Regions from separate parts of the Kitasatospora sp. NPDC058063 genome, predicted to be linked through region 1. Evidence: riboswitches for the same ligand, from Rfam matches in the RefSeq annotation. Region 1 holds a riboswitch; the other holds the start of a gene.
What was found. Region 1 has a riboswitch for glycine ahead of gcvT (glycine cleavage system aminomethyltransferase GcvT). Riboswitches for the same ligand answer to the same signal wherever they lie in the genome.
Positions count from the first base shown of each region.

Region 1 (3,270 bases):
GTACTGGGCGTCCGGGCTGCCCGGCGTGCCGTGCCACAGCAGCATCCAGACCTGGCCGTCCGCCAGCGCGTGCAGCAGCCGCTCGTACGCGTCGTAGCGCTCCGGCGCGACGTCGCGCAGGGCGCGCTCCAACGCGCCGGGATCAGCTCCCGGGCGCCCGGCCGGTGCCTGGCCCCAGGGCCCCGGCACACCGCCCGCTCCCGTTCCCGCACTCATGCGCCCACCTCGCCGCGCCTCTTTCCCTCAACCCGCCGGCCCGTCGGCCGTCTGCACGCACCCTATGGCGCTGCACCGGCCACCGCCACGGCGACGTGCCTTTGATACGAACCCCGCTCAGCCCCGCGAATAGAACGGCTGTACCCGGGTGAGCAGCCACTCGACCACCGGGTCGTCGGCGAGGTCGAGCAGTACGAGGTGGACGCCGCCGGGCAGCGGCGCGGTTCCCAGCGCTCGGCCGAGCGCGTCGTTCACCGCGGCCGGATCGGCCGGTACCGCCGGGTCCAGCTGGACGCCCACGAACATCACGGTCGGCTCGCCCTCGATGCTGGCCAGCGCCCTGCGGGCGGTCAACACTCCCGGCAGCGCCGACAGTTCGCCCCGGCAGGCGGCCAGGAAGTGCTCCGGGTCCTCGCCCGGCACCGGCTCGCGCAGCGCCACCCGGCCGCCGGTCGGCGCCGCGGCGTCGTCGGCGGCCTCCCAGCGGTCCCCGCGCGGACCGCGCCGCAGCTCGGCGACCCCCTGCGGCGGCACCGGGATGCCCACGGCCGCGTCGGGGTTCACCGCGATGCCCACGCCCAGCGGCAGCCCGCGGGCGAACTCCCACACCGGCGCCACCGCGAAGGCCATCCCCGGCGCCTGCTGGAGGAACACCTCCTGCGAGGAGAACACCGGCACGTACGGGTCGCCGCCCAGCTCGACGGTCGGCAGGTCCAGTGCCTGCCCCTGCGGATCGGCCCCGGCCGGCAGCGGCACCCACACCTGGCTGCGCGCCAGCACCTCGATCACCCGCGGCGTCGCGCCCGGGTCGCCCAGGGCCGCGGTCAGCACCTGCTCCAGCTCGTTGGCCGGCCAGGAACCGCCCGCCGGCGCCTCCTGCGGTCCGCCCCACCCCTGCTGCTGCTCCACCGGGTACCCCATGCGCCGCCGATCCCGCCCTCTGCCGCTCGGCCGCCCTCTGCTGCGCCGACGCGCAGCAGTCTAGGGCCCCCGGGCCCTCCCCTTTAGGGCTCGTGTTCGGGTGCCCCGCGGGCCCCGGTCCCGGGTGCCGTCCCGGGCCCGCGTCCGGATGCCGCGCGGTGTGACCGGGTCCCCTCTCCCCTCTCCGTCCCGGACGTGCCATGATGTGCCCGTCCGACGGCATGCGCCGCGGGCCCCCACAACTCCATACCGGCCGCTCGAACCCGCGCGGGAGAGCCCGGAGTGCCGTTCAGGCACAGCCGGCGCCGAAGGAGCAAGTCCTCCCCGGAATCTCTCAGGCACCCCTACCGCACGGGTTAGGCACATCTGGAAAGCGGCGCCCGGCCCTGTCGTGCGCCCACCCACGGTGCAAGCCGTCATGCTGTCCCCCAAGCTGGAAACAGCTGCGGGCGGCGGGCGGTGAAGCTCTCAGGTTCGACGACAGATGGGGAGACCCACGCCGCCGCATGCCCGCGCGCAGGGTCGGCCCCCAGCGGGTCCGGTCCGGCGCGTGCACCCCTGAGTGCCCCGACCGAGGAGTTCCTGGCCATGTCGTCCCTCCGCCTGACCGCGCTCGACGCGCTGCACCGCGCCCTCGGCGCGACCATGACCGACTTCGCCGGCTGGGACATGCCGCTGCGCTACGGCAGCGAGCGCGAGGAGCACCTCGCGGTCCGCACCCAGGCCGGTCTGTTCGACCTCTCGCACATGGGCGAGATCACCGTCACCGGCCCGCAGGCGGGCGAGATGCTGGACCACGCGCTGGTCGGCTTCGTCTCCGCGCTGGGCGTGCTGCGCGCCCGCTACACCATGATCTGCGCCGAGGACGGCGGCATCCTGGACGACCTGATCGTCTACCGCCTGCGCGAGGACGCCTTCCTGGTCGTCGCCAACGCCTCCAACGCCCAGCTGGTCCTCGACGAGCTGATCGCCCGTGCCAAGGGCTTCGACGCCGTCGTCACCGACGACCGCGACACCTACGCGCTGATCGCCGTCCAGGGCCCGGAGGCCACCGGCATCCTGGCGAAGACCACCGACGCCGACCTGCCCGGCCTGAAGTACTACGCGATCCTCCCGGCCCGGGTGGCCGACCGCGACGTGCTGCTCGCCCGCACCGGCTACACCGGTGAGGACGGCTTCGAGATCTTCTGCCGTCCGGCCGACGCCGAGGCGGTCTGGCAGGCGCTGACCGCCGCGGGCGAGGGCCACGGCCTGATCCCGTGCGGCCTGTCCTGCCGCGACACGCTGCGCCTGGAGGCCGGCATGCCGCTGTACGGGCACGAGCTGTCCACCGACCTCACCCCGTTCGACGCCGGCCTGGGCCGGGTCGTCCGCTTCGACAAGACCACCAACGAGGGCGCCTTCATCGGCCGCAAGGCGCTGGAGCAGGCCGCCGCCGCGGCCGAGACCAACCCGCCGAAGGTGCTGGTCGGCCTGGTCTCCGAGGGCAAGCGGGTTCCGCGCGCCGAGTACACCGTGGTCTCCACCGAGGGCGAGCCGATCGGCCGGATCACCTCCGGCTCGCCGTCCCCGACCCTGGGCAAGCCGATCGCGATGGCCTACGTCGACGCCGCCCACGCCGCCCCCGGCAGCACCGTCGCGGTGGACGTGCGCGGCAAGCACGAGCCCGTCCAGGTCGTGGCGCTGCCGTTCTACAAGCGCGCCCGCTGACCTGTCGCCGCGGCCCCCGTTTTTCCGTTTGCGCACGTCGCGGCCGTCCGCGCGGCGGCCCGCTTCGTCGTACCCGCTTCCCATCCTGGAGAATGACGCCATGAGCAACCCCCAGCACCTGCAGTACACCAAGGAGCACGAGTGGCTGACCGCGGCCGCGGACGGTGTCTCCACGGTCGGCATCACGGAGCACGCCGCCACCGCCCTCGGTGACATCGTCTACGTGCAGCTGCCCGAGGTCGGCGACACCGTGACCGCCGGCGAGACCTGTGGCGAGCTGGAGTCCACCAAGTCGGTCAGCGACCTGTACTCCCCGGTGACCGGCGAGGTCACCGAGATCAACCAGGACGTCATCGACGACCCGGCCTCCGTGAACGCGGACCCGTTCGGGAACGCCTGGCTGTTCAAGGTGCGCGTCGAGGC
Region 1 is NZ_JBHVSD010000007.1:352,211-355,480, reverse strand. Features, by position in the region: gene ACFVUY_RS15110 (enhanced serine sensitivity protein SseB C-terminal domain-containing protein) at 1-216, opposite strand, end outside; gene ACFVUY_RS15105 (enhanced serine sensitivity protein SseB) at 334-1,137, opposite strand; glycine riboswitch at 1,396-1,497, shown strand; gene gcvT (glycine cleavage system aminomethyltransferase GcvT) at 1,726-2,847, shown strand; gene gcvH (glycine cleavage system protein GcvH) at 2,948-3,270, shown strand, end outside.

Region 2 (3,270 bases), on a different contig from region 1:
CGCGTAGTCCCGGTCCGACAGGCGGCGCAGGTAGCGCAGCATGGCGGTCTCCGAGCGGTGGCTGTGGAAGACCGGGTGGGTCAGGTACTCGTCCTCGCGCAGCAGCGCGGCGGGCAGCGCGTCGGCGGCCTCGGGGACCTCGACCGGCTCGACGCCGAACGCGGCCCAGACGCCGGCCAGGTGCTCGCGGGTGGTGGTCTCGTCGGTGGAGACGGAGATCCGGTCCGCGCCGTCCTGGAACACGTTGATGCCGTTGGCACGGGCGGCAGCGGCGATCTCGGCGGCGCGGCCCGGGACGACGGCGGTGACGGTGTCGAAGAACTCGCCGTGCAGCAGCTCGACGCCGCCGGCCCGCAGGCCCTCGGCGAGGGCGGCGGCGTAGCGGTGGGTGCGCCGGGCGATGTCGGCCAGGCCGTCGGGGCCGTGGTAGACGGCGTACATCGAGGCCATCACGGCGAGCAGCACCTGGGCGGTGCAGATGTTGCTGGTGGCCTTCTCGCGGCGGATGTGCTGCTCGCGGGTCTGCAGCGCCAGGCGGTAGGCGCGGTTGCCGTCGACGTCGACGGAGACGCCGACCAGGCGGCCGGGCAGCGAGCGGGCGTACTCGGCGCGCACCGACAGGTAGCCGGCGTGCGGGCCGCCGAAGCCCATCGGTACGCCGAAGCGCTGCGAGGTGCCGCAGGCGATGTCGGCGCCCAGCGAGCCCGGGGACTTGAGCAGGGTCAGCGCGAGCAGGTCGGCGGCGACGGCGACGATCGCGCCCAGGCCGTGCGCCTGCTCGATCACCGGGGTGAGGTCGCGGACCACGCCGGTGGCACCCGGGTACTGGAGCAGCACGCCGAAGACGCCGCGCTCGGCGATCTCGGCCGGGATGCCCTCGGACAGGTCGGCGACGACGACCTCGACGCCGGTCGGCACGGCGCGGGTGTTGATCACCGCGACGGTCTGCGGCAGGGTCTCGGCGTCGACCAGGAAGACGCCGCCCTTGACCTTGGTGACGCGGCGGGCCAGCGCCATCGCCTCGGCGGCCGCGGTGCCCTCGTCCAGCAGGGAGGAGCCGGAGGTCGGCAGGCCGGTCAGGTCGGAGACCAGGGTCTGGAAGTTCAGCAGCGCCTCCAGGCGCCCCTGCGAGATCTCCGGCTGGTACGGGGTGTAGGCGGTGTACCAGGCCGGGTTCTCCATGACGTTGCGCAGGATCACCGGCGGGGTGAAGGTGCCGTAGTAGCCCAGGCCGATCATCGGCTGGAGCACCTGGTTGCGGCCGGCCAGCTCGCGCAGTTCGGCGAGGACCTGGGCCTCGGACCGGCCCGCGGGCAGGTCCAGGGCGGTGATGGAGCGGATCGCCTCGGGCACCGCGGTCCCGGCGAGCTCGTCCAGCGAGCCGTAGCCGACGGACGCCAGCATCTTCTCCTGCGCGGCGGCGTCGGGGCCGATGTGGCGGTTCTCGAAGGGGCTGGCCAGCTCAAGCTCGGTGAGGGTCGAGGCGCCGGTGGGGCGTCCCGCGTTCGGCTGGGCGTTCATGGTGGTCGAGGCCTCCTGGTCACGGACCGGCGGGGGTACGCACGCCGGCCGGCCCCACCGCTGCGGGCAGCGGACGAGCCTGGGCGCGCGGACCCAACAGGCCTCCCCCTCTGTCATCGGGACCTGAGAGCTTCACCCGCACGGAGCGCTGTGGGCGCTCCGCCGGCTTGCACCGTCGGTGAGGGTGGTGATCGCCGGCTTCCGTGCCGACGCTCCTGCCCTGCTTTCCAGAGTGACCTACCCCACACGGTACGGATGCCTGAGAGATTCCGGGGAGGAGTTGCTCCTTCGGCGCTCCGACCAGCGGTTTTCGTGATCGGAGACTCTCCCGAGCGGGCTCTGCGGTCGCCGCCCAGGGTACCAGCGGGAGGCCCCCCGATCACGGGTGTGTCTGGTCACTGGAGGTCTACGCGCGTCCCCCGGACGGTCCAGTGCCAACCCCGTACGGCGCACCCGGGGTCGCGCTCGTCCGATTCATGGCTTTTGGTGTGAAGTGGCGGACGGAATCGGGTGCTCCGGCCGCCTTCCTGCGGGAGTTCCGCAGGTTCAGCGCGCGGGAGGAAAGAAGTGCAGACGGACATCGACCCCCGGGACCTCATCGGCCACAAGGCCGTCGACCGCAACGGAGACAAGATCGGCACGGTCGACGAGGTCTACCTGGACGACGCCACCGGCCGGCCCGAGTGGGCCGCGGTCCGGACCGGCATCTTCGGCCGGGACGCCTTCGTCCCGCTGACCACGAGCGAGTTCGCCGGCGACGAGCTCCGGGTGCCGTACGACAAGTCGCTGGTGAAGGAGTCGCCGGACTTCGGCGTCGGCCAGCACCTGTCCCCCGCCCAGGAGCTCCAGCTCTACCGCTACTACGGGCTCGACACCCCGATGGACAGCCGCCCGAACGGCGAGAACGGGAGCCGGCCCAGGCAGCCCGACCTCGACTTCGGCACCACGGCGGCGGCCGCCGCCACGACGACCGCGGCGGCCCCGGCCAAGTCGCTCACCTTCCACACCCCCGAGCGGTCACCCGAGCGGTCGCCCGAGCACTCCCCCGAGCCCGCACCGGCCAGGACCCCCGCTGCCGCCGCCCCCGCTGCCGCCGACACCACCAGGACCGCCCCGGAGCCCGACATGCGGACCCTCAGCACCCCCGCGGCCCCCATGGCCCCCCCGCCGGCCGAGCCCGGCTTCGCCGCGCCCGCCGCCACCACCGCCTCCGCCGCCCCCGTCGTGGAGCCGAAGCCGCAGCCGCAGCCCGCCGCCACGCCCGCCCCGATGGCCACCACCACCGCGACCGTCACCGCGACCGCCGACGCCTCCTCGTCCGCCCCCAGCAGCCCGGTCGAGATCACCTGCCGGGAGGAGCGGCTGGAGATCACCACCGAGTGGCACACCCTCGGCACCGCGAAGCTGCGCAAGTACGTGACGACCGAACAGGTGGAGCGCCGCATCCCGGTGGTCCGCGAGCGCGTCCGGGTCGAGCGGACGCCGATCAGCGACGCCGAACGCGCCACGCTCACCGAGAAGGAGATCTCCGAGGCCGTCGAGGAGGTGACCCTCCGCGAGGAACGCGCGGTGGTGCGCAAGTACCTCGCCCCCGTCGAGCGGGTCCGCCTGATCGTCGAGCGGTACACGACCGAGGAGGTGGTCCGGGAGGAACTCCGCCGCGAGAACGTCGAGGTCCACGACGCCACCGCCGCCCGGCCCACCGCCTCGGCCACCCCCTCCCCTTCCTCCGCCCCGCCCTCCAGCGCG
Region 2 is NZ_JBHVSD010000003.1:14,087-17,356, reverse strand. Features, by position in the region: gene gcvP (aminomethyl-transferring glycine dehydrogenase) at 1-1,521, opposite strand, end outside; glycine riboswitch at 1,759-1,862, opposite strand; gene ACFVUY_RS06675 (PRC and DUF2382 domain-containing protein) at 2,089-3,270, shown strand, end outside.
Region 2: it holds a riboswitch for glycine, as region 1 does, so the genes downstream of both, gcvP (aminomethyl-transferring glycine dehydrogenase) here and gcvT (glycine cleavage system aminomethyltransferase GcvT) in region 1, are expected to answer to the same signal.